DNA from 2 places in the Clostridium felsineum DSM 794 genome. Region 1 is predicted to be linked to the other one. Evidence: a T-box and tRNA genes for the amino acid it is inferred to sense, from the RefSeq annotation. Region 1 holds a T-box; the other holds one or more tRNA genes.
The links. The T-box of region 1 lies ahead of pheS (phenylalanine--tRNA ligase subunit alpha). A T-box ahead of a tRNA ligase gene usually reads a tRNA of that ligase, here a tRNA-Phe.
Positions count from the first base shown of each region.

Region 2: it encodes a tRNA-Phe, which carries the amino acid that the T-box ahead of pheS (phenylalanine--tRNA ligase subunit alpha) is inferred to sense. The anticodon was not compared.

Region 1 covers NZ_CP096980.1:3,110,711-3,126,087, reverse strand. Annotated here, with positions in the region: gene CLFE_RS14850 (TrmH family RNA methyltransferase) at 118-915, shown strand; gene CLFE_RS14845 (glycosyltransferase family protein) at 934-2,727, shown strand; T-box leader at 2,792-3,010, shown strand; gene pheS (phenylalanine--tRNA ligase subunit alpha) at 3,060-4,079, shown strand; gene pheT (phenylalanine--tRNA ligase subunit beta) at 4,101-6,479, shown strand; gene CLFE_RS14830 (cell division protein ZapA) at 6,690-7,313, shown strand; gene CLFE_RS14825 (cysteine desulfurase family protein) at 7,413-8,552, shown strand; gene CLFE_RS14820 (hypothetical protein) at 8,575-9,588, shown strand; gene CLFE_RS14815 (putative Se/S carrier protein) at 9,605-9,883, shown strand; gene CLFE_RS14810 (glycosyltransferase family 2 protein) at 10,003-10,761, shown strand; gene CLFE_RS14805 (DegT/DnrJ/EryC1/StrS family aminotransferase) at 10,786-11,865, shown strand; gene CLFE_RS14800 (glycosyltransferase family 2 protein) at 11,871-12,671, shown strand; gene CLFE_RS14795 (glycosyltransferase family 2 protein) at 12,726-13,445, shown strand; gene CLFE_RS14790 (glycosyltransferase family 2 protein) at 13,417-14,304, shown strand; gene CLFE_RS14785 (acyltransferase) at 14,356-14,895, shown strand; gene CLFE_RS14780 (hypothetical protein) at 14,999-15,377, shown strand, end outside.
Region 2 covers NZ_CP096980.1:4,588,275-4,603,651, forward strand. Annotated here, with positions in the region: gene CLFE_RS21255 (DNA polymerase III subunit delta') at 1-871, opposite strand, end outside; gene darA (cyclic di-AMP receptor DarA) at 889-1,218, opposite strand; gene CLFE_RS21265 (nucleoside/nucleotide kinase family protein) at 1,294-1,881, opposite strand; gene CLFE_RS21270 (aminotransferase class I/II-fold pyridoxal phosphate-dependent enzyme) at 1,902-3,347, opposite strand; gene CLFE_RS21275 (sigma factor G inhibitor Gin) at 3,368-3,583, opposite strand; gene CLFE_RS21280 (zinc-binding metallopeptidase family protein) at 3,804-4,946, shown strand; gene CLFE_RS21285 (magnesium transporter CorA family protein) at 5,068-6,015, shown strand; gene CLFE_RS21290 (S66 peptidase family protein) at 6,034-6,954, shown strand; gene CLFE_RS21295 (DUF3006 domain-containing protein) at 7,859-8,092, opposite strand; gene CLFE_RS21300 (bifunctional homocysteine S-methyltransferase/methylenetetrahydrofolate reductase) at 8,079-9,860, opposite strand; gene CLFE_RS21305 (GNAT family N-acetyltransferase) at 9,937-10,389, opposite strand; tRNA gene CLFE_RS21310 (tRNA-Cys) at 10,552-10,625, opposite strand; tRNA gene CLFE_RS21315 (tRNA-Phe) at 10,636-10,711, opposite strand; rRNA gene rrf (5S ribosomal RNA) at 10,719-10,835, opposite strand; rRNA gene CLFE_RS21325 (23S ribosomal RNA) at 10,906-13,810, opposite strand; rRNA gene CLFE_RS21330 (16S ribosomal RNA) at 14,140-15,377, opposite strand, start outside.

The DNA of each region.
Region 1 (15,377 bases):
TATTAAATTGCAGTCTATATGAATTCTTTCAATATATGCATATATAAATATGCATATATTGGATTTGCTTACATAAAATCATATATGGCTGCAATTGTATTATATAATAAAAAAGGAATGAACGAATTGAATACAACAATAACAAGTAAGGGAAACTCTATTATAAAAGAAGTTAAAAGATTAAAAGAAAAAAAGTATAGAGATTTGAACAAAAAATTTATTGTGGAGGGATTAAGATTCGTTAAAGAAGCTTTAGAATCTGATTTTGACGTAGAATATTTGTTTGTTTCTGAAAAAAGCTATGATAAGTTTATTTTAAATGATATAGGTGAAGATATAAAGAAAAACGTGGAAGTTATAAAAGTTTCAGAAAGTATTTTAAATCAAATTTGTAGTACGGAAACACCTCAAGGAATAGCTGCGGTTGTGAAGTACAGTAAAGTTTTAAGTAAGATTACAAAAGGATTCTATATGCTTGTAGATAAAATTCAGGATCCTGGAAATATGGGCACTATAATAAGAACTGCAAATGCCGCAGGAGCCTTAGGAATTATAATAACTAAAGGTACTGTGGATATATATAATAATAAGACTCTTAGAGCTACCATGGGATCAATTTTTAAATTGCCTGTAATATTTGAAGATGAAAAACTATCACAAATAGCAAGATTAAAAGAAAATGGATTTAAGCTTATAGCAAGTACTCCTAATACAAATAATAATTTTTACAATGTAGAGTTAAATGAAAAAATTATTATTGCAGTCGGTAATGAAGGAAATGGATTGAGTGATGAGGTTATAAATATCAGCGATATTAAAGCTAAAATTCCTATGCCAGGAGATGTAGAATCTCTTAATGCTGGTATAGCTGCCGCTGTTATGATGTTTGAATATGTTAGAAAACATCATGTATAAATTTCTTCGGGGGTATTAATGAAAAAAATTAAATATTGTTTGCCAATTAGAAAAAAGAGTATTATTTACTTTTTTTTAAGCTTAGTATTCTCTATTATTACTAATTATTTTATATTTTTTAATAATAGGCAAAGAGGATACAGTTTGAAAATCTTTGTTGTAAATTTAGTATTAATTTTAATTTACTTTCTAGCATTACGAGGATTTTCATTATTTTTTTGCTTTTTTAAGATACAAGTAAGCAAAAACTTATTAATTGGAGAAAATCCAATAATAATTATTATACATAAGATTACTTTGGCCTGCTTATTTTGGGTATTTTTAAATATTATCATTCTTAATAGAGTTGATATTATACATTATAATATAGATTTGGCTTTTCTTTTTTCAATCTTTATTCTCTTTTTACTTTTTTCCATGACAGGCATAATTAAAAATATTTGTGAGTATTTTATCAAACACAGAGATAAAATGTATATTATGTTAGCTTTAGTTATAGCTACTTTTTCAATAACACAATTAATTATTGCTTATGGACTCCAGACCACTTCTCCTAATTGGGATTCTGGTGTGGTGTTTAGTGATGTTATCGCCTTTATGGACAAAGGTAAAATTGTCAATTCACAGTACTATGTATTATATCCTAATAATTTAGGTTTACTTAGTGTTTTGATTTTATACTTTAAATTTTTGAAGGTTTTTGGTGTAGTACATTCTTTGTATGCAGCATCAATATTAAATGTTGTTGTAATGAATATATCAGTACTTTTAATATATTTAATTTGTGAAAAGGTAATTGGTATTGAAGGTGCAATTACATCTCTATTCTTTTCGTTTATTTTTGTAATATTGTCTTGTTGGGTTACTACTCCGTATACGGATATATTAGGAATGATTTATCCGCTGCTTATATTATATTTGTATTTGAAGTCAAAAGAAATCAAAAGAAATAAAGTTAAGCTACCGGTGTATATATTAATAGGTATTGTAGCTATGTTTGCTTATAAGATGAAGCCAACAAGTCTATTTGTAATGATAGCAATTATTATGGTGCTAATAATAACAAATATAAAACATCCTAAAAAATTTGCATTAAAGTGTGCTCTTATGCTATTAGGATTAATCTTTAGCCTAAATGTATTTAATTATAGTTTGGATAATTCAGGGATACTAAATCATAAATTAAAATATGTATATGAACACAGTACACCACCAACTTACTTTCTTATGATAGGTATGCAAAAGCAGTATATAAAAGATAGAGGAGCACTGTATGGTGCAGTGGATGCTGCGGATGCAAGATTAAATAATAAGAGTCAAACTAAGGAAAATAGAATAAAGCAAAATATTCCTGAAATAAAAAAACGTCTTAGAGAGTTTGGTTTTAAAGAATATTTAAAGTTTTTATCCAATAAAGCAAGCTGGATTTTTGGAGATGGAACATTTTATGCTTATGGTGAGGGTGATTACAAGGAATCTAAGTTAGTGCATAAGGATAGAATTAGTAAAAATATTCAAAACGTTATGTATCCTAATTCAGATAAATATATATACTTTGCACATTTCCTAGAGGGAGCATGGATTGTTCTAATATTTTTTATTGTATTTCCATTATTTTTAAAAGAAAAGTATAAGGATAAAGAAGAACTATCTATTTTGCGAATAACTATTTTGGGTGTGTTTATTTTCTTGCTTTTCTTTGAGGGAAGGTCTAGGTATCTATATAATAATATTGGTATTTTTATTATTACATCGGTGTATGGATATAATTTATGTAAAGAGAAAGTACTTGCTATAATAAAAAAAAGCTAGTACAAATTTCCATAAACTATTGAAAAAAGATTTTTATGTGATATAATAGGAATCAATCTTAATAATAGAAGCATTGAAAGAGAGAGTAAATATAATAGGATTTTAAGAGAGAAAAGGTTATTAGCTGAAAGCCTTTTTAAGTCTAGTTGTATTGAAGTTCACTCTGGAGTTCCATTTGTGAAATGTAGCTTTGTACAAATTAGCAAATGGCGGTTAAATATCGTTAAAATATTGAGTGGGTTATCCAATTTGGGTGGTACCGCGGAGATTATCCGTCCCTTTTTATAGGGGCGGTTTTTATTTTTATATAAAAGAAAGGAGCTTATAATTCAATGAAAGAGAAGCTTGAGGCCATAAAAGAAAAAGCATTAAACGAATTAAAAAGTGCAGTAGACAAGAAAAATATTGAAGACATAAGAGTAAAGTATCTTGGTAAAAAAGGAGAACTTACTCAAATACTAAGAGGTATGGGAGGCTTGACAAAGGAAGAAAGGCCTATAATAGGAAAGCTTGCAAATGAGGTTAGAGCTAAGCTTGAAAATCTTATTGTTGAGGCAAGTGAAAAGATAAAAAATGAAGAGAAGAGTAATAGACTTCAAAGTGAAATTATAGATATTTCTATGCCAGGAAAAAAACAAACAGTCGGTCATAGACACCCAACCTTCTTAACGTTAGAGAAAGTTGAGAACATATTTAGAGATATGGGCTTTGTAATTGAAGAAGGACCAGAAGTAGAGTATGATAAGTACAATTTTGAGATGCTTAACATACCTAAAAATCATCCGGCTAGAGGAGAACAAGATACTTTTTACATAAATGATAATGTAGTACTTAGAACTCAAACATCTCCAGTTCAAGTTAGAACAATGCTAGACCAAAAACCACCTATAAAAATGATCTCGCCTGGTAAAGTGTATAGATCAGATGCTGTTGATGCAACGCATTCACCTATATTTTATCAAGTAGAAGGTCTTGTTGTAGATAAAGGGATAACCTTTGCAGATTTAAAAGGAACTCTTGAGACTTTTGCTAAAAAAATGTTTGGAGAAGATGTTAAGATGAAATTTAGACCTCATCATTTCCCTTTCACAGAGCCATCAGCAGAGTCTGACGTAACATGTTTTGCGTGTGGAGGAGAAGGTTGCAAGGTATGTAAGGGAGAAGGCTGGATAGAGCTTTGGGGTTGTGGCATGGTGCATCCTAATGTTTTAAGAAGCTGCGGTATAGATCCAGAAGTATATAGTGGATTTGCTTTTGGTATGGGTCTTGATAGAATAGTTATGCTTAACTATGGAATAGATGATATAAGACAGCTATACGAAAGTGATATGAGATTTTTAAAACAATTCTAGTATTTTGTTAGGAGGATAAAAATGAAAGTACCTGTTAAATGGTTAAAAGATTATGTTGATTTTGATATAAATGCTAAGGAACTTGGAGATGCATTAACTCTTTCAGGCTCTAAGGTTGAAGAAGTAATAACAAGTGGGGATGAAATAACAAATGTGGTTACAGGCAAAATATTAAAAATAGAACCTCATCCTGACGCAGAAAAACTTGTTATATGTAGTGTAGAGGTTGGAAAAGAAGAACCAGTTCAAATTGTAACTGGTGCACAAAATATGAAGGAAAATGATATTGTTCCAGTTGCACTTCATGGATCAACACTTCCAGGAGGCGTAAAAATTAAAAAAGGTAAGCTTAGAGGAGTACCATCTAATGGTATGATGTGTTCAAAAGAAGAACTTGGAATTGCCGATGAAGAGCATGTTCACGGTCTTATGATATTGGATAAGGATGCACCTATCGGAAAGGATATTAAAGAAGTTTTAGGATTGGATAATCCTGTTATAGATTTTGAAATAACTTCAAATAGACCGGATTGTTTAAGTGTAATTGGAATAGCTAGAGAAACAGCTGCCACAATTAATACAAAGTACAGAAATGTTAAAATAGATTTTTTAGAAACAAAAGGAACAAACGTTAATGATGAAATAAGTGTTGAGGTTAAAGACGAATTATGTAGAAGATATATGGCAAGAGTAATCAAGAATGTGAAAATAGAGGATTCACCTGCATGGATGCAAGAGAGATTGATGCTTGCTGGTGTAAGACCAATAAATAACATAGTCGATATAACAAATTTTGTTATGCTAGAGCTCGGTCAACCAATGCATGCTTTTGATAAAAAAATGATAACCTCAAATAAAATTGTTATAGAAAGAGCAAAAGACGGAGAAAAATTTGTTACTCTTGATTCAGAGGAAAGAAACTTAGATTCAAATGTATTAATGATAAAAGATGGAGCGGAGAATTGTGCTATAGCAGGAATAATGGGTGGACTCAATTCTGAGGTTACAGAAGATACACATGAAATAATATTTGAATCAGCTAATTTCGATGGAACTAATATAAGAATATCTTCTCAAAAATTAGGTCTTAGAACAGAGGCATCAGGAAGATATGAAAAAGATTTAGATCCAAATCTTGCTGAGACAGCACTTAATAGAGCATGTACATTGATTCAGGAGTTAAAAGCTGGAGAAATCGTAGAAGGTGTAATTGATATATATCCTGTTAAGAATGAACCTAATATAGTTGAGGTTGATTATAATTGGGTAAATAATTTCCTTGGAATTAATATACCTAAGGAAGAAATGAAAGAATATCTTGATAGATTGGAATTAACAACAGAAATAGAGGAAGATAAATTAAAGGTTTTTTCACCAACCTTTAGATGTGATATAAATATAAAAGAAGATGTAGCTGAGGAAATTGCTCGTATTTATGGTTACAATAATGTTCCTTCAACTATAGTAAAAGCTCAAAGTGTAAGAACTGGTAAAAGTAAAATTCAGCAGATAAAGGATTTTATCACAGATATATTGATTTCTAGTGGTCTTAATGAATCTATAAATTATTCATTCATAAGTCCAAAGGTATTTGACAAAATACTAATTCCAGAAGATAGTGAACTTAGAAACGTTGTAAAAATAAGAAATCCTTTAGGTGAAGATTTTAGCGTTATGCGAACTACAACTATTCATTCTATGATGGAATCTCTTGCTAGAAATTATTCGCACAATAATGAGATATCAAGGTTATTTGAAGTTGGAAAAGTATACGTACCATCTAAAAATGAAGATGAGATTCCTAAAGAAAAGAATGTAGTAACAATTGGTATGTACGGTGAAGCTGATTATTTCGATTTAAAAGGTGTTGTAGAGAACTTAGTGGAGATATTAGGGATAAATAAAATTTCTTATGCTCGTGAAAGTGAAAATCCTACTTTCCATCCTGGAAAAACAGCAGTTATAAAAATTAAAAATGTTGTTTTGGGTACTCTTGGAGAAATTCACCCTAATGTAAGCGAAAATTATAGTATTGATGAGAGATGCTATATAGCAGAGATAGATTTAGATTTACTAGTAGAAAATGTAGTATTAAAGAAGAAATATAAGCCGTTACCTAAATTCCCTGCTGTAACAAGAGATACTTCAATTTTAGTCGATGAAGATATACTTGTTCAAGAGATCGAAAATATCATAAAAAGGCAAGGCGGAAGTATACTAGAGAGCTTCAAGCTATTTGATGTATATAAAGGAAAACAAGTTCCTGAAGGCAAAAAAAGTGTATCCTATGCACTTACTTATAGAGATGAAAATAAGACTTTAACAGATAAGGATGTAGAAAAAATTCAAAATAAAATTGTAAAAACCCTTGAACATCTTTTGGGAGCAGAACTTAGATAAGAAAATATAGTTTCCAGTCCTTATATGGGGTTTCCAATAGAAAGTTAAAATATCTTTTTACAAAAGTATAATATATAATTGTTATATATGTTTAACTTTGAGGTTGAGTTGGAAACCCCATATGTGTTAAAATATATTTAAAGTATATTGGTCAAATATCATATAAAAAACAAATAGACAATGTACATATAAAACTAAGAGGGTGTTTATATGAATATAATTACCATAACAATAAACGGAATGGAATATAATTTAAAAGGTGAAGAAAAAGAAGAATACCTTAGAACTGTTGGAAATTATGTGGATAAAAAAATTAAAAATATTTTAGGTAATAATGAAAGATTAAGTACATCGGATGCGGCGATATTAACAGCGCTTAATGTTACAGATGATATGTTCAAGCTTAGCAATGAAAATGAAAGATTAGCTGATAGCATGGAACTTATGGAAAAGAAAATTGCAGCACTTGAAGAGATTCAAAGAAAACTCGAATCTGAAATGGAAAATGTAAATAGTAGGAATGAAGAACTTTTAAAGAACATAGAAGAAGCAAAAAATAATGTTTCAAGCGAAGAAGTATCTCATTTAGTAGAACAAATAAATGTTCTTAAGCTTGAAAATATTAAGATAAAAGATGAAAGTAAAAGTCACATTGATAGTGAAGAAAAATATAAAAAAGAAAATAAGGCATTAAGGTTTAATATACATACTTTAAAATATAAAATAATAGATCTTGAAAATAAGTTTCTAGAAAATCAAATTAGTTTAGCTAAGGCCAAAAAAGAAGTTGTTGAGGTATTAAATAATAATCCAAAATCAAAGAATGTTAAATAAAATCCCGTTCAGTAATGAATGGGATTTTTACTTTATTATAATATAATTACATAAGCTATCATAAAATATTATAAGTAATTATTTTAGGAGATTTAATTTATGATATATCTTGATAATTCAGCAACAACTTTTCCTAAGCCAAAGAATGTTTATGATGATGTTATGGATTGTATGAAGAACTATGCAGCTAATCCAGGAAGAGGATCTTATGATATGGCTATAAAGGCGGCTCATAAGGTTACAGAGACCAGAGAAGCAATAGCTAAACTATTTAATATTTCAGATTTGTTTAATGTTATATTTACATCTAGTGCGACGGAAGCTTTAAATATAGGTATAAAAGGCTTTTTAAAAAGAAGAGATCATGTAATAACCACATATATGGAACATAATTCTGTATTAAGACCTATAAGTTATTTGAAGAAAAGGGGGATCGAGGTAAGTATTGTAAAGGCTGATCAATATGGCTTTGTAAATCCTCAAACTATCGAAGGAATGATTAAAGATAATACAAAATTAATTGTAATAAATCATGTATCTAATGTTACAGGAACAATACAAAATATAGATGAAATAGGAGAGATAGCACATAAAAATGGAATAAGTTTTATGGTAGATGCAGCGCAAAGTGCAGGGGTTTTAAATATCGATGTTGAAAAAAGTAATATAGATATGTTGGCTTTTGCGGGGCATAAAGGACTTTTTGGACCTCAAGGCACAGGTGCACTTTATATAAGAGAGGGGATAAAGCTTACGGAATTTAAAAGTGGAGGAACTGGGAGTAATTCATTTTCTGTTGAGCAGCCTGAATTCTTACCAGATAGATTTGAAAGTGGTACATTAAATACTCCAGGTATTGTAGGAATGAATGCGGGAATAAATTTTATAAATAGTATTGGAATAAGAAACATTGCAAAACATGAAATGGAACTAACTAGATATCTTATATCAAACTTAAAAAATAAAGATTATGTTAAACTTTATGGACCAGAACTAAATAATAGAGGAGCTGTGGTTTCTTTTAATATAGATGGAATTGACAGTTCGGATGTAGCAGCTATTTTAAACGTAAAAGGCATTTGTGTCAGGAATGGGTACCATTGTGCACCACTAGTTCATGAAATTATTGGTACAAAGAATAAGGGCACCGTAAGAGTAAGTCCAGGATATTTTAATACAATAGAAGATATTGACAAGTTAATTGAGGCTTTAATTGAAATAAATAAAGGAAAGATATAAGAAAGTTTTAAGAGGTGACGTTATGGATGATCTTGAAAAGTGGGTAAAAGATTATTCTGAAAAAAATGGATTGAAATATCAAGAGACTATATTTAAGGCATTGAAATTTTACAAAAAATTTGTGGAAGAAGGAAAATCAGAATACTATGATTTAGGAAAAAAATTAAATGAATTTATTAAAGAAAATCAAAATACTCTTTTTAAAAAAGAAACTTCAACAATTAGTATAGAGAGAAATAAAGAAAAAGGATTACTTCAAACTGAGGTTTTAGAAGATGTTGATAAAAAAGAGAGGTATTTAAAAAGTATTGATAATATAAGTTCAAATCTTATAAACATAATATTAAGTGAAAATACAGTAATACTAAAAATTTATGATAGCGATAAAGTTGTTGCATCAGGAGTAATTAGTTTTGAGAATTTAGCTGAAAGTGGAGCTAAGTATGTATTTGTACATTATATAAGAATATCCAGTGGAGATTACAGAAAAATATATCCTATGATAGAAAAGAAAATAGAAAGTGTGGCTGAAAAGTTTGGAGCACATAGAATTGATAGAGTAATAAGTAGTGAAGCAATTAATAGCTTTAAAAATCTTGGATACAATGAAGTGTATAAAAATTATTATTTAAGAATAAAAACAGATAAAAGAAATTATAATTTAGGTGAATATGAAAAAGTGTCAAGGCATAGTGTGGGTAGTAAATATGTACCTATTTTTAAAATGTGTCCTGACAGATTTCAAATACAAAATGCAATGAACAGACTATATAGATTTACAACAGAAAAAGGAAGATTTTATGCTCAAATATCTATAAAAGATAGCAATGCTTCAGCTAAATTATATTTTGATAGAAGCAAACTGGGTAAAGTAGAATATACTAAAAGTGTATATTACACATTGATAAAGTATTTTAATAAAGCAAATGTAAAAAATCTATATACATTAATGGATCAAAGGCATATTAATGTAGTAGGGAGTATAGACAGCGCCCGTAAAATAAAAGAGTGGGTTTGGATTCGAAAACTCCTCTAATTAAGAGGTGAGGAGAATGAAAACAAAAGATCTACAAAATGAATACTTGGTAGTTTTTAAATCTCAAAATCATGCTGTGTATATTTATGGTAAATTAAATGATAAGAAAATTAAGACTAAGATAATACAAACACCATGCTCAATATCAACTTCATGTACACATAGTGTGAAGTTTACCGATGAAATTAAGGAAGCAGTAATAAATGAAATAAAAAGTAATAGTATAGCAGTAAAGGGATTATATAAAATAGAAAGAAATGGTACAAAAAAAACCTATAGAAGAATTGAATTCTAATGTATAAGAGATTTCACTTTTTAGTGAAATCTCTTATTTTAATTGAAATTATTATATGTAACCTGTAGTTTTCAATGTACATATAATAATTAAGTAAGTAATAAAGTAGAAGAGGTACTATGAAATTTAATATAGATAGGGAAAAAAAGATAATTATAAAAAATAGAATTAATTATGAAAAAGTTTATAAACCTGGAGTATCTATAATAGTCTGTACAAATAAGATAAAGTACCTTGAAAACATATTTGATAATTATTCTAGATTGAGTTATAACAAAAAAGAAATGATAATAATATTAAACAAAATGAATTTAAGTATTAATGAGTATAAAAAGAAGGCAAAATTATTTTCTGATGTGAAAATAGTTAAAAAATCAGAAAAGATTACTCTTGGGGAATGTTTGAATTATGGAGTGAAAATTTCTAAATATAATTATATATTGAAGATGGACGATGATGATTATTACGGAGAGAACTATATCTTAGATGAAATTATATCACTTATTTATTCTAAGGCTAGTGTTGTTGGAAAGGCATCTTTTTTTGTATATTATGAAGGATATAATAAACTTCAATTAATGTATCCTGAAGGAAATGAAAAATATATACCTAATATAGCAGGGTCTACATTACTTATTAAAAAAAATGTTTTTAGCAAGGTGAAATTTAGAAATGTTAGTCTAGCAGAGGATGCAATGTTTGTAGAAGACTGTTTTAAAAATGGGATTAAAATATATTCAGGCAATAGATTTAATTATATATATTTTAAACACAAGAGTACAGGTGATCATACATGGAAAATAAGCGCTGAAGATTTAATGAAAGTAACGAAAAATATAGGAAGCTTTAAGAATTATATTTCAATTGTAACAATTTAATCTAAATTATTTAAGGAGGATAATATGATAAATGTAACTAAAACTTACCTTCCTCCATTTGATAAATATGCTGATTATATAAAAAAAATATTTAACACGGGTATTGTAACGAACAATGGTGAGATGGTAACAAGATTAGAAAAAAGACTTCAGAAGTATTTGGGAGTAAAAAATATTGTTCTTGTTCAAAGTGGAACCTTAGCACTTCAAATTGCATATAAAATTTTAAATATAAAAGAAGAAATAATAACAACGCCATTTTCATTTGTTGCAACAACAAGCAGTTTATTATGGGAAGGGCTTATCCCTATATTTGTTGATATAGATAAAGATAGTTTTAATATAGATATAAATTTAATTGAAAAAAACATTACAGAAAGAACCTCTGCTATAGTACCAGTACATGTTTTTGGAAATAGTTGTGATATTGATAGCATATATAAATTAGCGAAAAGAAAACATCTAAAAGTGATTTATGATGCAGCTCATGCCTTTGGTATTAAATATAAGGATAAGAGTATATTGTCTTATGGAGATGTATCAATATTAAGTTTTCATGCAACCAAAGTATTTCATACAATAGAAGGTGGAGCTCTTGCAATAAATGATGATAAATTATACGAAAGAGCAGTTCTTGCTAGAAATTTTGGAATAAAGAGTGAAGAAATTATAAAAGGCATAGGAATAAACGCAAAAATGAACGAATTTGAAGCTGCTATGGGATTATGCGTTTTAGATGATATAGATGAGATAATTAAGAGTAGAAAAAGAGTATATGAAAATTACGTTAATTATATAAAAGGTAATGTTAAATTTCAACTGCATAATAGAAATAGTACATTAAATTATAGCTATATGCCTATTGTATTTGAAAGCGAAAAATTACTTAAAAAGGTTCTAAAAGCTCTATTAAACGAAGGGGTAAAGCCTAGGAGATATTTTTATCCATGCCTAGCTAATCTGGATTATGTAGAAACAAGTAGAATGTGTATAGCAGAAGATATAAGTAAAAGAATTTTGTGTTTACCACTGTATGATTCTTTAAAAAGTGCTGAGCAGATTAAAATAATAGATACAATAAATAAGGTTATAAAATTAGGGTGATAAGTGTGAATAGTGATATAAAGATTAAAGTAAGTGTCTTAATTATAACATATAATCAATCTAGGTTTATAGAAAAAGCAATTAAAAGTGCACTGCTTCAAAAAACTACATTTAAATATGAAATTATAGTAATGGATGACTCATCTAAAGATGGTACTTTAAATATAGCTAATAAGTATAGAGAGAAGTATCCAGATCAAATAAAAGTATTTTCTAATATTAATAACTTAGGGATAACTAAAAATTATAAAGAAGGTTTTAAAAAATGTACAGGTGAGTATATAGCAATTCTTGAGGGAGATGATTATTGGATAAGTAAAAGAAAACTTCAGCTGGAAAGCGATTTTTTAGATAGACATACAGGATATTCTGCTGTCTTCAATAGATTTGTTGTATATAATACGATTTATAATACAAAACAAACTCAAGCTTGGAATAACAGTTTTTCTTATGAAACTATAACAACCAAAAAACTCACGTTAGGTAATGTAATAGGTAATTTTTCAGCATGTATGTATAGAAAAGTATGTGTAAATAAGCTTAAGGAAAGTCTTTACGATATGGTTGTGTATGATTGGATGTTTAATATAGCAATATCAGAAAAAGGACCAATAGCATATCTTCCTCAAATATGTTCAGTTTATAGGGTACATTCAAAGGGAAAATGGTCAGGTAAAAGTGAAAGAAGTAAAATTTTAATGACTTTAAAGCTTATAGATAAATATAATAAATTTTTAGGATTTAAATATGATAATAATTTTAAAATAGTAAAAAAGGTTATATATAATGAACTTATAAAGTCTTGAATATATTAATGCAGTATTTTCAACATTTACACAAATTTTTAGGGGGATACCAAAGTGAAAACAAGTATAATAATACTCACATATAATAATTTTTTATATTCTAAAAAGTGTATAGAAAGTATAAGAAAGTACACAAAAAGATCGGCTTACGAAATAATTGTTGTTGATAATAATTCTAAGGATGAAACAAAGAATTGGTTAAGCAGACAAAAGGATATAAAAAAAATATATAATAGTACTAATTTGGGATTCCCTAAAGGTTGTAATCTTGGAATTAAAGCTGCATCTGGTAGTGAAATGCTTTTCTTAAATAATGATGTTGTAGTAGCAGAGAATTGGCTTTCAAATTTAAAAAAATGTTTGTATAGTAACAGTGAAATAGGAGCAGTAGGTCCAGTTACCAATAGGTGTTCAGGTATACAACAAATAAATGTAAAATATAATTCATTAGTTGAAATGCATGAGTTTTCGAAAAAATATAATATATCAAACAGTAGAAAGTGGATTAAAACAGATAAATTAGTTGGATTTTGTATACTTATAAAAAGAGTTGTAATGGAGAAAGTGGGATTGTTTGATGAAAGATTTACACCAGGAAATTTTGAAGATGACGATTATTGTCTTAGAATAAGTAGAAAAGGATATAGGCTTTTTATTTGCAGAGATACCTTTATCCATCATTATGGATGTGTATCTTTCGGAAACTATGGATATGGGAAATTAATTAGAACTAATAAAATAAAATTTGAAAAAAAGTGGGGAAAGAGAATGTAAGTATTTTTTAGCGAATATAAAAGGGTGGTGTGAAGTGAAGGATGAACCCAAAGTAAGTATACTTATACCTACTTTTAATAGACCAAAGTTTTTAAATAAATCTTTAATGAGTGCAGTTATGCAAAGTTATAAAAATATTGAAATTGTAATATGTGATGATAGTACAAATTATGAGAGTAAACAAGTTGTAAGTAAGTATATGAAAAGGTATAAGAATATAAGATATTATTTTAATAATGGTCCGCTTGGAAAATTCGGATTAAATAATATGAATAGATGTTATAAACTTTCAAAGGGAAAATATATTAATTTTTTAAATGATGATGATAAGTTTCATGAAAATAAAATAATGAAAATGGTAGAGTGTATTCAAAGCTATAAAAATATATCGCTTGTTACATCTCATAGAGGTATTATTGATAAAAATGATAAAGTACTTAGAGATATAAATGCAACTAAAAGAATAAAATATGTTAATAGACCAATAAGTGGGAGGGAAGTTGCAAGAACTATTTTTAGTCGTGGTAATTTTATTGGGGAACCCACGACAGTATTGTTTAAAAAGGAGCATATCAAGAAATTTGGGAGGCTCTGGGGTAAGCAGTTTTGTGCGCTTGTAGATATAGCAGCATGGCTTCAACTATTATCCAAAGGGAGATTTATTTACTTATCGGATACGTTAAGTTATTTTAGAATTCACGATAAGCAAAATACAAACAAAAGTAGTATAACGAGGATGTTTTCTATAGAATGGAAAGAACTAAATTATTATGCTTATAAAATTGGGATAATTAATACCAATGAATATAAGCAATTTCTTATTCAATGGAAGGGGGAGCATAGTAATATTAAGGCATAAACGTAAAAAGCTGAAGATATTATATGTAAGAATTAAGAAAGAGGCTAAATTATGAATTTTAAAAGTATAGGTAAAAATGTAATTATATATGGAAAGACTAAAATAACTTTTCCCGAAAATGTTGAAATAGGAAATAATGTTATAATAGATGATTTTGTTTTTATAAATTCTAAAAAGAGTATAAAAATAGGAAACAATGTTCATATAGCTAGTTTTGTAAGTATAACAGGAAATGAAAATTTTATAATGGAGGATTTTACATCACTAGCAACGGGAACCAAGATAATTACAAGTACAGATGATTATGCCAATTCATATCTTACTAATCCAACAGTACCAGATGAATTTAAAAATGTATACTCAGCACCAATTATCTTAAAAAAATTTTCCACAGTAGGTGCAAATACTGTAATATTACCAGGAGCTACTTTAAGTGAGGGCACATATATAGGTGCAAATAGTTTAATAAAGTGTAATGCCATAACAGAACCATTTTCACTTTATGTAGGGTCGCCTATAAAAAAAATAAAAGACCTAAATTCAGAAAAGATATTTAATCTTGAGAAAAAATATTTAAAAGAATATAGGTAAAAAGTAATCACAATTTTTTGCTATCTTCATATTATAGATAATGTAATATAAATATTTGTCATGTTGTGAGCATGTTTGTAATTGAATACAGGGAGGTATTACAATGGCTATTAGTGATACTAGTGGAAAGGCTAAGCAAGAATGTATTATAGCTAATAAAGTTTATGATCAATGCAGGCAGCAAGATTGTATAGAAAAATTAGCATATGACAGTGTAACTGGCCAGCCAATTAATCCACCAAGTGATGCAGCAGCAGTAGTTATAGTTGCAAATAGTTTTTCAATAGGAAGTATATTACTGGTAAATAAATCGGAAAATCCTTTTAGAAGGGGATATTACGATATTGAACTTAAATTTACGTTTTTGTATACATTACAGTTTAGGAATAGTGTTGGAACTGTTATTTCAACTGTACCAGCAAGCAGCATATTCAATAAAAAAGTTACATTATTTGGCTCCATAGGAGCAACCGTTAACGTAT
Region 2 (15,377 bases), 1.5 Mb from region 1:
GTCCATAATTCACTGCTTCTACCATCTTATTTAACTGTTTCATAGAAAATTGGCTAGCTACCTTTTTTACATCGTCTATCTTATCTAAATTTATTAAAAGATCCTTATTTCCCGTTTCTTTGTATATAAGCGCATCTCTTATATATAAAATAAAGTAGTTACAAATTTCATGCCATAATTTCTTATACTCAGAGAGCTTATTTGCACATTCAATAATCTTTTTAGGATTTAGATTTTTTATATTTAAAATAGCATTTATGACAATATTCCTTATTTCCTTCAAATCTTTATCATTTAAAAATTCATCCACTTTACCAGGAATACCATCACTAAAAGCTAGTAATGTTCTTATCTCATCTTCATTTGTTATATTATATTTAATATCTATAAATTTTCGTATTTCATCTTCATTGAGACGATTTAATTTATAAATTTGACATCTTGATTTTACAGTATCAAGAACTCTATTTTGAGATTTACATAATAATATTATATAAACACCTACTGGTGGTTCCTCTATTGTTTTTAAGAAAGCATTTTGTCCTTGAATAGTCATAGAATCCATATCATGAACTACTATTATTTTATTATTGCCTTCATACGGCTTTTTATTTACTTCCTCTATTATTTTCCTAACTTGATCTACCGATATACTTTTTTTGTCATTTAATATTTTCCACTCAATTAAATCTGCATATTCCCTTATTTCAGATTTATTTAAAATCTTTGAAGCAATTTCTCTTGCAATAACACTTTTACCTATTCCATCTTCACCACATAATATTATTGCATGTGGAAATCTTTTATTTTTAATTAACTCATCAAACTGTGTTCTAATATCTTCATGTCCAAATATATTTTCAAATTTCATGAAAACTTCTTCCTCTATCAAATTTTAATAAACTTATCAACGTCCACTACAAATATAGTTGCTCCCCCTACCTCTACATCAATAGGATAAGGAACATATACTCCCGTGGACCCTGCAACTGGAGAAGGTGACGTTACAACTTGCTGACGCGTTTTGCATACATCTTCTATTGTCTCTATAACACCATCTACTTCTTTTTCTTCAACTCCTATCATTAAAGTAGTATTTCCTGACTTTAGAAATCCACCTGTAGTAGCTAGCTTTGTTACTCTTAATCCTTTGTCTGTTAAGACATCAATTAACTCACCTGCGTCATCATCTTGAACAATGCATATAACTAATTTCATTTTTACCCCTCCTCTATAGAATCTTTATATTTATTTTAACACATTTTTATGTAAATTCTATGTTTTTAAATATATTTAAATATTCTTAATGATATCGTTTTTTATTTGATTCAAACAATCTTCAAGACTATAATTGTTATAATATTTTTTTATTCCACATTCTTTTAATCTTTCTCCACTAAAATCTTCATTATCCGCCAGAAATCTTCTGCACATTTCTTCGTAATTAGGTTTATGTTGATTTCGTTCTCTTTTTAGTGCTCTTTCAAGTCTAATGCCATCCTCAACATTTATGTAAAATGGTATGATTTTTTCTTCTCCAAAATAAGCCTTTATATTTTTATAAGCTTCTAACGTTGTTATAAGTATATAATTTTCATTATCTGAATCGAATTGACCATCATCTACTGTAGCATAATGCCATTTCCCATTTACCGTGTTGTAACTTCTTTTTTCTATTACTTTTCCCATATTATCATAAGTTTCTAGCTTACTTTCATCTATAAAATAATATTCTGTACCGTCCCTTTCTGTATCCCTCTTAGGTCGTGTTGTATATGTTACAATAGGCTTTAATTTTAAGTTTTCATCTCCTCTGAGTTCTTTAAATATAGTATCTTTCCCAGAATTACTTTTTCCAAACAAACAAATTATTTTGCCCATTTTAATCCTCCAATATTAATTTAATTTTCAGAAACAACTTCTATTATAGTATCTCTACCTTGATTTTCAATTCCCAAAACTGTAATTCCGGCCTTAATAAAATTTATTATACAATCAATAATTTCTTGATTTATAATTTCACCTGGCATAATAATTGGTATTCCAGGTGGATATGGAACCAATTCTTTTTTTACTGCTTTTCCTAAACTATCTTCAATTTTAACTTTCTCAGATTTCAAATTTAAAACCTCATATGGCGCAAATCTAATTTCAGGTATATCTGGTAGATTCATAAATTGATTTTTATTATCATTTATTTTTATAATGTTACAGTTCTTTAATGTTTTATATAAATTTTGTAACTGCAATTCTCCATCAAAGGGTGAACAAATTAAAACAACATTTCTGTCATCACACATTTCAGGTTGTATATTATTTTCTTTTAAATATTCATACAATTTAAATCCGCTGCATCCATCTTCTACATTAATCACAAACCTTGTTGCATCAAATTGAAGCCTTTTTCCATTTATACTTAAATCCTCTGAATTCAACACATGTAGTCCATTTATTTTGCTTATTTTTTTTGAATATTTTATACATAATTCTACTAAGTTATCGTAATCACGCTTTCCTCTGTCCTCAAGATAATTTCTAGCATAATCCATAGAACTCATTAACATGTAAGATGGGCTTGTACTTAAAAACGAACTTACATAAAAGTCTACTTTGCTTTCTTCAATATCACCGCATAAATGAAGATATGCAGTCTGAGTAAAACTTGGTAGAGTTTTATGTGAACTCATTACAACCATATCTGCTCCAAGCTTAACAGCACTTTGTGGCAAACCTTCTGATATTCCAAAATGAGCTCCATGTGCTGAATCGACTAAAACTTTCATTTTATATTTTTTAGCTACCTTTATTATATTTCTCAAGTCTGAGCACACACCATAATAATTAGGATATGTAAGTATTATTCCCTTGGCATCTTTATTTTCTTGTATAACTTTTAAAAAATACTCCTCATCTATAGATAAAGAAGCATTTATATTCTTATCAAAATAATTTTTTACATATATAGGATTAAGTTTTCTTAATATTATTCCGTTGAATATTGATCTATGGCAATTTCTTTCAACAATTATCTTGTCTCCCTCATTGAAACATGAAAATATCATAGCAAGATTACCACTTGTGCTTCCATTCACAAGAAAATATGATTTTTTACTTCCATATAAGTCTCTAAGCCTATCTTCAGCTTCCTTAATAATTCCAACCGGCGCATGTAGATTATCAAGCCCATCAACTTCTGTTAAATCCATTTTTATGATATTTTCATATAACTTCTTACCCATTTTACTATTTGAAAATCCTCTACCACCTTTGTGTCCTGGTGTACAAAACAAACTATTTTTTTCACTTATATATTTCATTATTCCATCTATTATAGGTGCTTTAGACACTAGTAATTCACTTCCTTATATCATGGAGTTTTTATACAATCACACACCCCACTTTTATATCGTTTTCCTGTATTATGAACTATTCTTTTTTTTATACGTTTTTTATAATATTCATAAAAATCATTTCCACATTCAAGTCCTACTAACCTTTTTTCACAGTTCTTGCAAATACCCTTTCCATTTATTATTATACCATCTTTTAATGGCTTTCTGCATATGATACACATTTTTTTCATAGCCTATCCCTCCTATGAATCAAGCATATTAGTTTTCTTTAAACATCTAATCTTTATTCACTATAACCCTTATACTATATTTTATTCACTGTACTATGAAATTTTATTTTGTCCCAAAAAAATTTTAATATATTTTTATTTTTAGTAAATACTATAAGTTATTAAATATTAATCTTCTATATGTTGTTTGATTCTAATCTATATCAAGAGGTGAGTAACTTTGAAACAAGAACTAGCTTCATTTTTAACTACAATCGATAGCGAATTGTATTCTCTTACAAAATATTTATATGATAATCCCGAAGAAAGCTTTCATGAATATAAAGCTTGCAAGTATATAACTGATCTTTTAAAGTCTTATAATTTCAATACTTTAACAAACTATTTAGATGTTAACACCGCATTTTTTTCTCAATTTGGAGAAGGTCATCCCAAAATATGCCTTATATGTGAGTATGATGCAGATATAAATTACGGTCATATATACGGATTTAATGCTAAAACTACTATTTCTATTGGTGCCGCCCTTACTCTATCCAAAACTATTTCTAAAATCGGTGGAAGTGTTGTTCTAATAGGTTGTCCTGGTGAATTGAAGAGTAGTTTGAAATCAACAATGTTTAAACAAGGAACTTTTGAAGATATGGACGCTATATTGTCAGCTCAACCACATGTAATAACAGCACAAAGTGGTACTTCAATGGCTTCTCTTCCACTAAAACTTAATTTTTCATCAAATAACAAAATGGCTGATATAGCGAGTTCCCACTGGAATTTTAATACTGCCCTAATTATTTTTAATGCCTTAAATTATTTAATAAGCACTTCAAAAGCTAGTTTAGATATTAATAATTTAAGTTTCTCAAATTTAGTTGACTCTGATCCTAAAATTTCTGAAATGGCCTTTACTTTAAATTCTGTATCTTCTCAAAATATATCTGACCATGAGTTAAAAATAAGAGAATTTTTCAAGGGTTTATGCTCACTATTAAATATTGACTTCGAACTTCACCTTAGCGACGCACCATGTACAGAATTGTTATCAAGCAGTACTCTTTCACGACTTTTTTCACATAATTTAAAGGAATGTGGGATAATAAATATAGATAAACCTAAAAACTTATCCTCATACCTCAGTTTAGGAATTATAAGTCATTCAATTCCTTGTATACATCCATACATATCTATAACAGAAAATTCTTCAGTGAGATATGGAACTAACTTCTTCGCAGATGAAACAATTACACCTTATGCTCATAATATAATTATGAAAACTATAAAAGCTTTAGCATTTACATGTATTGATTTAATAGAAAATAATAGCCTTTTATTTGAAGCAAAAAATGAACTTAACAATAAATAAGTTCTTAATAATTGAATTTTAGACTTCTTACCAGTTATAATATATCTATAACTATAATTGAATTAAAGAAGGGAGGAACTGTACAAATAATTATTTTACACTTTGTACAGGACCATAAAACATGATATCCATTTATAAAAGTGTTGATTTCAATAATCCATCAAAACTTGAAAAATTAGAAAATGTAGAACCAGGCTGTTGGATAAATGTCACAGCACCAACTAAACAAGAACTAATGCTTATACAGAAAAAAACAAATGTTCCAATGGACTTTTTAAATGCTGCGATGGATGATGAGGAGACCTCTAGATTAGAAATAGAAGATAATAACATTTTAATTATTGTAGATATTCCTTTTACAGAGGTTGAAGATAACTCTTTAGCTTATGATACTTATCCACTTGCCATAATACACACTGAAAAGGAAATCATAACAATATGTCTTAAAAACAGTAAAATATTATCTGACTTTCTTGATGGAAAAGTAAAAACTTTCTTTACTTTTAAACGTTCACGATTTATATTACAAATACTATATAAAGTAGCAACCTACTATCTACTGTACCTTAGACAAATTGATAAAAAAAGTCTTATGGTTGAAAAAAGACTTCATAAATCTCTTAAAAATAAAGAGCTTATTCAACTTCTATCCCTTGAAAAGTCTCTTGTATATTTTTCTACTTCACTTAAGTCAAATGAAATTACTCTTGAAAAAATGTTAAAACTTCAAGTAATGCAAAAATACACAGATGATCAAGATGTACTTGAAGATGTGATAATTGAAAATAAACAAGCTATTGAAATGGCAAGTATATATAGCGATATTCTAAGTGGAACAATGGATGCATTTGCCTCAATAATATCTAATAATTTAAATGTTGTAATAAAATTTTTAACCTCAGTAACAATACTACTATCAATTCCTACAATGATTTCAAATTTATTCGCAATGAATGTTGCTGGAATACCTTTATCAACATATAGATATGGATTTTGGATAATTTGTGGACTTATGGCCTTAATATCCTGCATAACAGGAATATTTTTATATAAAAAGAATACTTTTTAAATTAAGAAGGTGATAATTTTGTTAGGTAAAAAACTTAAGCTTGGAGATACAATAGGTATTATATCTCCAGCAAGCCCTGAAGATCCTAAATCTATTGAAAATGCTATTAGCTTTTTTCAAAACAAAGGATTTAAAATTAAACTCGGCAAACATATATATGATAAGCGTGGTTATCTTGCCGGTGAAGATAAAAATAGAGCAGCTGATCTTATGGATATGTTTAAAGATAATGAAGTCGACATGATTTTATGTGTACGAGGAGGCTATGGTTCTATGCGAACTTTGCCTTATATAGATTTCGATGTTATAAGAAGCAATCCAAAAATATTTATAGGTTTTAGTGATATAACTTCTTTCTTAAATACTTTTTATTCTAAATGCAATTTGATTACTTTTCATGGGCCAATGTTTACTTCTAATTTTAAAGACAAGTATACTATTGACTCATTTTTCAACACTCTAATGAATGGAAACAAACCGTATATAATTTCAAATCCTTCTGAAAATGAACTAATTTGCAGTGTAGAAGGTGAATGTCGTGGACATTTAGTTGGGGGAAACTTATCTTTAATTAGTAACACTTTAGGCACGCCCTATGAAATTGATTTTAAAGATAATATTTTATTTATTGAAGATGTTCATGAAGAACCATATGCAATAGATAGAATGTTAACTCACCTCGAACTTTCTGGCAAGCTTAATACCTGTAATGGTTTTATATTGGGACAATTCAAAAATTGTACTTTACCACATTACAATAGAAGTCTAACATTAAATGAAGTTTTTGCAGATAAAATTTTTAGTCTAAATAAGCCAACAATAACAAATCTTATGAGTGGACATGATTACCCTAAGCTAACATTACCTATAGGTGCTCAAGTATATATGAATTCATTGAAAAAAATTATAGAAATAAATCAGCCTACTGTATTAAATTAAAAATTATAGAGAAATTATGTACATTTAAACTTAAATTGTACCAAAATGCTGACTATAAAATCATTTTGGTACATATTTAAATTAACAATGAATTAATTTCTCTATACCCATCAATTACTATATTTATCTTATACCATATTTTATATTTCTATTCATACTAATAAACCAATTATATTATCAATCCCCAAATAAAAAACATAAAGTTTTATCCCCTAAAAACTAGTTTTTTTAATATTTTTTCTTTTATTCCCACTTAATTGAAACGACTTAATACGTAAATCACCTCCATTACATTTTTTAACCATATAAATCCTCACTCCTCAATTAGTTAATATTAAAAAAACCATAATCGAAAGAAAATAAAATACTATGAAACAATCTATGTATTTTGTTTCATAGCTATATTGCAAAATTTGCCTATTTCAGTAACTTTTTTAGTTTAAATATTATAATTCATTGATATATTTTAAAAAATATAATGAAACGTTTTTTGATTATTTAACAACACTAGTTTTACTTACTAAAGTATAGAAATTTAAACATATTTCAACAAAAGTATATTAAAAATATATTCTTACTATCTGTTGGAAAATGTAACTATAAGTGATATAATAAATACTAATATGAAACAAAATACATAGATTGTTTCATTTTTGTCATACAATTATATAACGTTGGTGTTTATTTTTTACAAAAAAGTTATTGCGCATTCTTGTTTTATTCCATTATATGTTATTATTTGTATTTATTCGTATATTTAGTTTTCATTTTTTTATTTAAAATTCCATAAAAATACAACTACTAAAAAAACAAAAAAATTAAATTTTCTTATGAAATTTAATTTTTTCATCTAAAAATATTCTTGAAAGAAATTATCTAGTATTTTGTATGTTAAATTTACTATTTACATAAACAAATTACTCATTAATTTTTGTATATCTATCTTTCTTTTCCTTGTTTCATCAATATTAATTTTAATATTACCATCATCATATAAATTCAAAACGGTACCCTCTACTGCTCCCTTAGGGATTCTAGTTTTTAATATATTAAGCATACTTCTATCTGGCCTTTCACAAACAGCAAATTCACCTTCAAATCTATCTATAACAAGTTTAATAAAATCACTTCCTAATATTCTTTAATATTTTCATAACCATTTCAATTCTGTTAAATGGTGTGACCATATATATACCATCAACATACTTTTTAATTTTATGTATAAGCTCTGTTGCTAAATCAACTCCAACTGTTTCTGCTTCTTCCCTTGACATATCAATCTTAAATCTTTCAACATATTCTTTAGGAATATTAACTCCAAAAAGCTCATTATTTATAAACTGAACATTTCTATAACTTACTAAAGGCAATATTCCTCCTATTATTTTTACACCTTTATCTCTTTTAAGGTTAGCTAAAAATTCAATAGTACTTTCTTCAAAAATTGGTTGTGTTAAAAAAAATGTTCCTCCATTATCGACCTTTTTCAACATTCTTGAAACCTCAATTTTTTTATTTAATACATTTAAATTAAGCGCCCCTCCTATATTTATCTCGTCATGTTTAAATACTTCTTTATTCATTTCACTTATAAGGTTCATAAGTTTAAATGAATTTAAATTAAAAACACTTTTTGTATTAACCTTATCAATTCCTGTAACAGGATCTCCAGTTATAGCTAAAATATTTCTTATACCTTCTATATGCGCAGCAAGCAAACTAGCTCTTATAGCGTTTACATTTTTGTCTCTACAACACATATGGGGCATAACCTCTATTCCCAATTCTCTTTTAATTTTAGATGCAATCATTATTGAGTCCACTCTAACTTTCGACATAGGTGAATCTGCAATAGTAACTAAATCTATATTATTTTTCTTACACACCTCAGCTGCATACATAATTTTATCTATATCAATATTGAACGGTGGGTCCAACTCTACCACTATTGGAAATTCGTCCTTAACCAACTTTTCCCAAAACTTATTCTTTTCCCTTTTTTTATTAGGTTTTTCTTCTTTCTTAATTGCTTTTATTTCTACCTGTTTAACATTTGTTTTTAATTTTTCTACTAATTTTTCTATATGTCTTGGTGTAGTACCACAACACCCTCCTAATATTTTAATTCCTACATTTTTAATCATTGACATTTTATCAGCAAAATAATCAGGATTATCTACATATACCATTCGTTCATTAATTAATTCCGGATACCCTGAATTAGGTAAAGCAGATATTGTATCCCCAAGTAATTTCAAATTTTTAATAACACTATATAAGTGAGCTGGTCCAGAACCACAATTAAATCCATATGCATCTATATTTTTAATACTGTTCATTTTGTTTACAATACTATTTGCACTAATACCTTCTCTTGTAAAACCATCTTGCATAACTGCGAATTGAGTTAATATAAAAGCATACTTATTTTTTAACTTTATATATTTAAAAATTTCTTCTAAACAATCTATACTACTTAATGTCTCAAATACAAAAATATCGGCTCCTAATTCCATAAAAGTATCTACTACAAACTTATATTCTTCTATTATATACTCTACAGGTTTTCCTACTTCAAATTTATTAATTGGTCCTACATCCGCTGCAACAAATACATTATCTTTAGTTGCAGCGGCTTTTTTAGCTATTTTATACCCCTCTGTTATTATATTCCTTAGTTCTTCTTTTGATATATCCATTGTTAAGGTGTTTGCCGAAAAAGTATTTGTCCTAATAAATTTAGCTCCCGCATCTATATACTCCTTATGAATATTAAATATGACTTTAGGATTATTTAAATTTGCAAATTCACAAAAATTATTATAATCCCCTGTAATTTTAGAATAATATGTTCCCATTGCACCATCTGTAACTAAAATATTGTTCTTTATGTATTCACGTATCAATATATTCACCACCTAGATTTTAAAATTATTATATTATATTTTATCATAGATCCATAACTAAAATTAATACTTTTATTTATAAAGTCTTTTTCATACATATACTATTAGTGTTTCCTATATACTGACCATAATTTGATATTATAGTATAACCACACCTCTTATATAAATGAATAGCTTCATTTTGTTTTATTCCTGTTTCCAAAATAGCGTACTTATAATATTTTTCCTTTGCACATTTCTCCAAAGTATTTACTACTAACTTACCTAACCCATTACCTCGTTCCTTTTTATCAATAAAAATACGCTTTAATTCAACAGTTTTATCTTTATATTCCTTATATGCACCACATCCAACAGGAACATTGTCCCTATAGATAACCAATACTTGCTTTATATCTTTATTTCTATTATAATCATCATATTGTTTTTGTAAATCCCCATACTTTTCTTTCAAGTCCTCATCTAATAATTTAATGAGGTAGATGAAATCCACATTATCACTGTTTGTTTTCAAAATATTTATATTCATTGTAATTTCATTCTCCAAAAAATAAAAATCAACTTAATTATTATATTATAATTTATTAAATGTAGTCATTTCAACTTTTTCAAAAAAATAAAAAGTAGTATGTACAGCTAACTCTTTATGAATTACTGTATATACTACTTATCTAATCGTCATATAATTAATTGGAGGCGCCACCCAGATTTGAACTGGGGATAAAGGTTTTGCAGACCTCTGCCTTACCACTTGGCTATAGCGCCATAAATATAATGGTGGCCGGACCAGGAATCGAACCAGGGACACGAGGATTTTCAGTCCTCTGCTCTACCGACTGAGCTATCCGGCCAAACATTACCCGGCAATGACCTACTCTCCCACAGAGCCTCCCCTGCAGTACCATTGGCGTTCTGGTTCTTAACCTTCGTGTTCGGTATGGGAACGGGTGTTACAACCATGCTATGATCACCGGATTTATTTAATTATAGAAAGTACTTTATACTTTCAAGATTGCATAGTAATTATTATATATTTACTTATTAATTGGTCAAGCCCTCGACCTATTAGTATCAGTCAGCTTAAAATGTTACCATTCTTACACCTCTGACCTATCACCTGTTGTTCTTACAGGGGTCTTACTAACTTATGTTATGGGAAATCTAATCTTGAGGTGGGCTTCACGCTTAGATGCCTTCAGCGTTTATCCCTTCCCGACATAGCTACCCAGCCGTGCCTTTGGCAAGACAACTGGTACACCAGAGGTCAGTCCATCCCGGTCCTCTCGTACTAAGGACAGCTCCTCTCAAATTTCCTTCGCCCGCGACGGATAGGGACCGAACTGTCTCACGACGTTCTGAACCCAGCTCGCGTGCCGCTTTAATGGGCGAACAGCCCAACCCTTGGGACCTACTTCAGCCCCAGGATGCGACGAGCCGACATCGAGGTGCCAAACCTCCCCGTCGATGTGGACTCTTGGGGGAGATCAGCCTGTTATCCCCGAGGTAGCTTTTATCCGTTGAGCGATGACCCTCCCACGAGGAGTCACCGGATCACTAAGCCCGACTTTCGTCTCTGCTCCACTTGTTTGTGTCGCAGTCAGGCTCCCTTCTGCCTTTGCACTCTACGCGCGGTTTCCAACCGCGCTGAGGGAACCTTTGGGCGCCTCCGTTACTTTTTAGGAGGCGACCGCCCCAGTCAAACTGCCCTCCTAGCTATGTCCCGTGACCAGTTTCATGGCCTCCGGTTAGAACCTCAGTACTGTCAGGGTGGTATCCCAAAGACGACTCCACAATTCCTGACGGAACTGCTTCCAAGTCTCCCACCTATTCTGTACAGACAATACCGAAATTCAATGCTAAGATACAGTAAAGCTCTACGGGGTCTTTCCGTCCAATCGCGGGTAGCAAGCATCTTCACTTGCACTACAATTTCGCCGGATTTGCTGTTGAGACAGTGCCCAAATCATTACGCCATTCGTGCGGGTCGGAACTTACCCGACAAGGAATTTCGCTACCTTAGGACCGTTATAGTTACGGCCGCCGTTTACTGGGGCTTAAGTTCATGCCTTCGCTTGCGCTAAGCATTCCCCTTAACCTTCCAGCACCGGGCAGGCGTCAGCTCCTATACTTCAGCTTTCGCTTTAGCAGAAACCTGTGTTTTTGATAAACAGTTGCTTGGGCCTATTCTCTGCGACCTACTCTCGTAGGCACCCCTTCTCCCGAAGTTACGGGGTCAATTTGCCGAGTTCCTTAACAGCAATTCTTCCGATGGTCTTAGGATTCTCTCCTCACCTACCTGTGTCGGTTTGCGGTACGGGCACAGAGCTCCTGGATAGAGACTTTTCTTGGCAGTATGAAATCAGATATTTCGGTAGTAAACTACCTCACCATTACACCCCAAGCTTAAGGAAGACGGATTTTCCTATCTTCCACTCTCAGTGCTTAGACGTACTTCCAATAACGTACGCATATCCTATCCTTCTGCGTCATCCCATTTCTCATAACGTTACTCTGCGGTATCGGAATATCAACCGATTGTCCATCACCTACGCCTTTCGGCCTCGGCTTAGGTCCCGACTTACCCTGGGCGGACGAACCTTCCCCAGGAAACCTTAGGTTTTCGACCACTAAGATTCTCACTTAGTTCTCGCTACTTATGCCAACATACTCTCTCCTGTACAGTCCACCGCTCCTTTCGGTACGACTTCAGCCCATACAGGATGCTCCTCTACCACTTGTACGAAGTACAAGTTCACAGCTTCGGTGTTAGATTTTAGCCCCGGACATTTTCGGCGCAGGATCTCTTGACTAGTGAGCTATTACGCACTCTTTTAATGAATGGCTGCTTCTGAGCCAACATCCTAGTTGTCTTAGAAATCCCACATCCTTTACCACTTAATCTATACTTTGGGACCTTAGCTGGTGATCTGGGCTGTTTCCCTTTTGACTACGGATCTTATCATTCGCAGTCTGACTACCATGATTCAAGTATCCAGCATTCGGAGTTTGATAGAGTTCGGTAACTGTTGTCAGCCCCTACCTCATTCAGTGCTCTACCTCCGGTACTCATTCATGGCGCTAGCCCTAAAGCTATTTCGAGGAGAACCAGCTATATCCGAGTTCGATTGGAATTTCTCCCCTATCCACAGCTCATCCCATGGTTTTTCAACACCATTGTGGTTCGGGCCTCCACGGAATTTTACTTCCGCTTCACCCTGGCCATGGATAGGTCACCCGGTTTCGGGTCTACAGCATGCAACTATGCGCCCTATTCAGACTTGGTTTCCCTTCGGCTTCGCACCTTAAGTGCTTAACCTTGCTGCATACCGTAACTCGTTGGCTCGTTCTACAAAAAGCACATCATCACACATTAACGTGTTTTGATCGGTTGTGGACACACGGTTTCAGGTTCTATTTCACTCCCCGTCTGGGGTTCTTTTCACCTTTCCCTCACGGTACTGCTTCACTATCGGTCACTAGGTAGTATTTAGCCTTGGGAGGTGGTCCTCCCAGCTTCCCACAAGGTTTCACGTGTCTCGTGGTACTCTGGTACAGATCGGGCTTTTTTCTCTTTTCACCTACAGGACTATTACCTTCTATGGTTTAACTTTCCAGAAATCTTCGGTTAAGATATAAAGCTTTAATGATCTGCCCGCAACCCCGGAAACAAGTTTCCGGTTTGGGCTCTTTCCGTTTCGCTCGCCGCTACTAAGGAAATCGATTTTTCTTTCTCTTCCTCCAGGTACTTAGATGTTTCAGTTCCCTGGGTTTACCTCTATATACCTATGAATTCAGTATACAGTTCATGGGGTTACCCATGAGAGTTTCCTCATTCGGAAATCTTCGGTTCACAGACTATTTGCGTCTACCCGAAGCTTATCGCAGCTTATCACGTCCTTCATCGGCTCCTAGTGCCAAGGCATTCACCATGCGCCCTTTGTAGCTTGACCTTACAAGAATTCATTAATATCTCTGTAGATTATGATGGCTAATTTCGTTCAATACTTCATCAATAAAGCTAACTATAGATTACTATAAGTTTTCTTTATTTCTTTGTATTCCCCGAAATTCCCTCATCATTACTAATATGAGGTATTGAATCCTATACTAAGTAAATATATTTAAATTCAAACAACAAAGAATTAACTTTGCCTTGCTTTAGAGTATTACTCTTAATTACTATGCAATTTTCAAAGTACAAATAGAGAGTTGAACTCTCAAAATTAAACAGAGAACAAAGAACCTTCATGGAAATTACATTTCCATGTCGACTCCTTAGAAAGGAGGTGATCCAGCCGCAGGTTCTCCTACGGCTACCTTGTTACGACTTCACCCCAATCATCAACCCCACCTTCGACCGCTGGTTCCAAAAGGTTACCTCACGGGCTTCGGGTGTTGCCGACTCTCATGGTGTGACGGGCGGTGTGTACAAGACCCGGGAACGTATTCACCGCGACATTCTGATTCGCGATTACTAGCAACTCCGGCTTCATGTAGGCGAGTTTCAGCCTACAATCCGAACTGGGATAGGGTTTTGAGTTTAGCTCCACCTTGCGGTATAGCATCTTTTTGTCCCTACCATTGTAGCACGTGTGTAGCCCTAGACATAAGGGGCATGATGATTTGACGTCATCCCCACCTTCCTCCCGGTTAACCCGGGCAGTCTCACTAGAGTGCTCAACTAAATGTTAGCAACTAATGATAAGGGTTGCGCTCGTTGCGGGACTTAACCCAACATCTCACGACACGAGCTGACGACAACCATGCACCACCTGTCATCCTGTCCCCGAAGGGACTTCATCCATTACGGACTAATTCAGGAGATGTCAAGTCTAGGTAAGGTTCTTCGCGTTGCTTCGAATTAAACCACATGCTCCGCTGCTTGTGCGGGTCCCCGTCAATTCCTTTGAGTTTTAATCTTGCGACCGTACTTCCCAGGCGGAATACTTATTGTGTTAACTGCGGCACAGAAGGAGTCGATACCTCCTACACCTAGTATTCATCGTTTACGGCGTGGACTACCAGGGTATCTAATCCTGTTTGCTCCCCACGCTTTCATGCCTCAGCGTCAGTTACAGTCCAGAAGGCCGCCTTCGCCACTGGTATTCTTCCTAATCTCTACGCATTTCACCGCTACACTAGGAATTCTGCCTTCCTCTCCTGCACTCCAGACATCCAGTTTGAAATGCAGCCCCCAAGTTAAGCCCGGGGATTTCACATCTCACTTAAATATCCGCCTACACATCCTTTACGCCCAGTAAATCCGGACAACGCTTGCCACCTACGTATTACCGCGGCTGCTGGCACGTAGTTAGCCGTGGCTTCCTCCTATGGTACCGTCATTATCGTCCCATAAGACAGAGTTTTACGATCCGAAGACCTTCATCACTCACGCGGCGTTGCTGCATCAGGGTTTCCCCCATTGTGCAATATTCCCCACTGCTGCCTCCCGTAGGAGTCTGGACCGTGTCTCAGTTCCAATGTGGCCGATCACCCTCTCAGGTCGGCTACGCATCG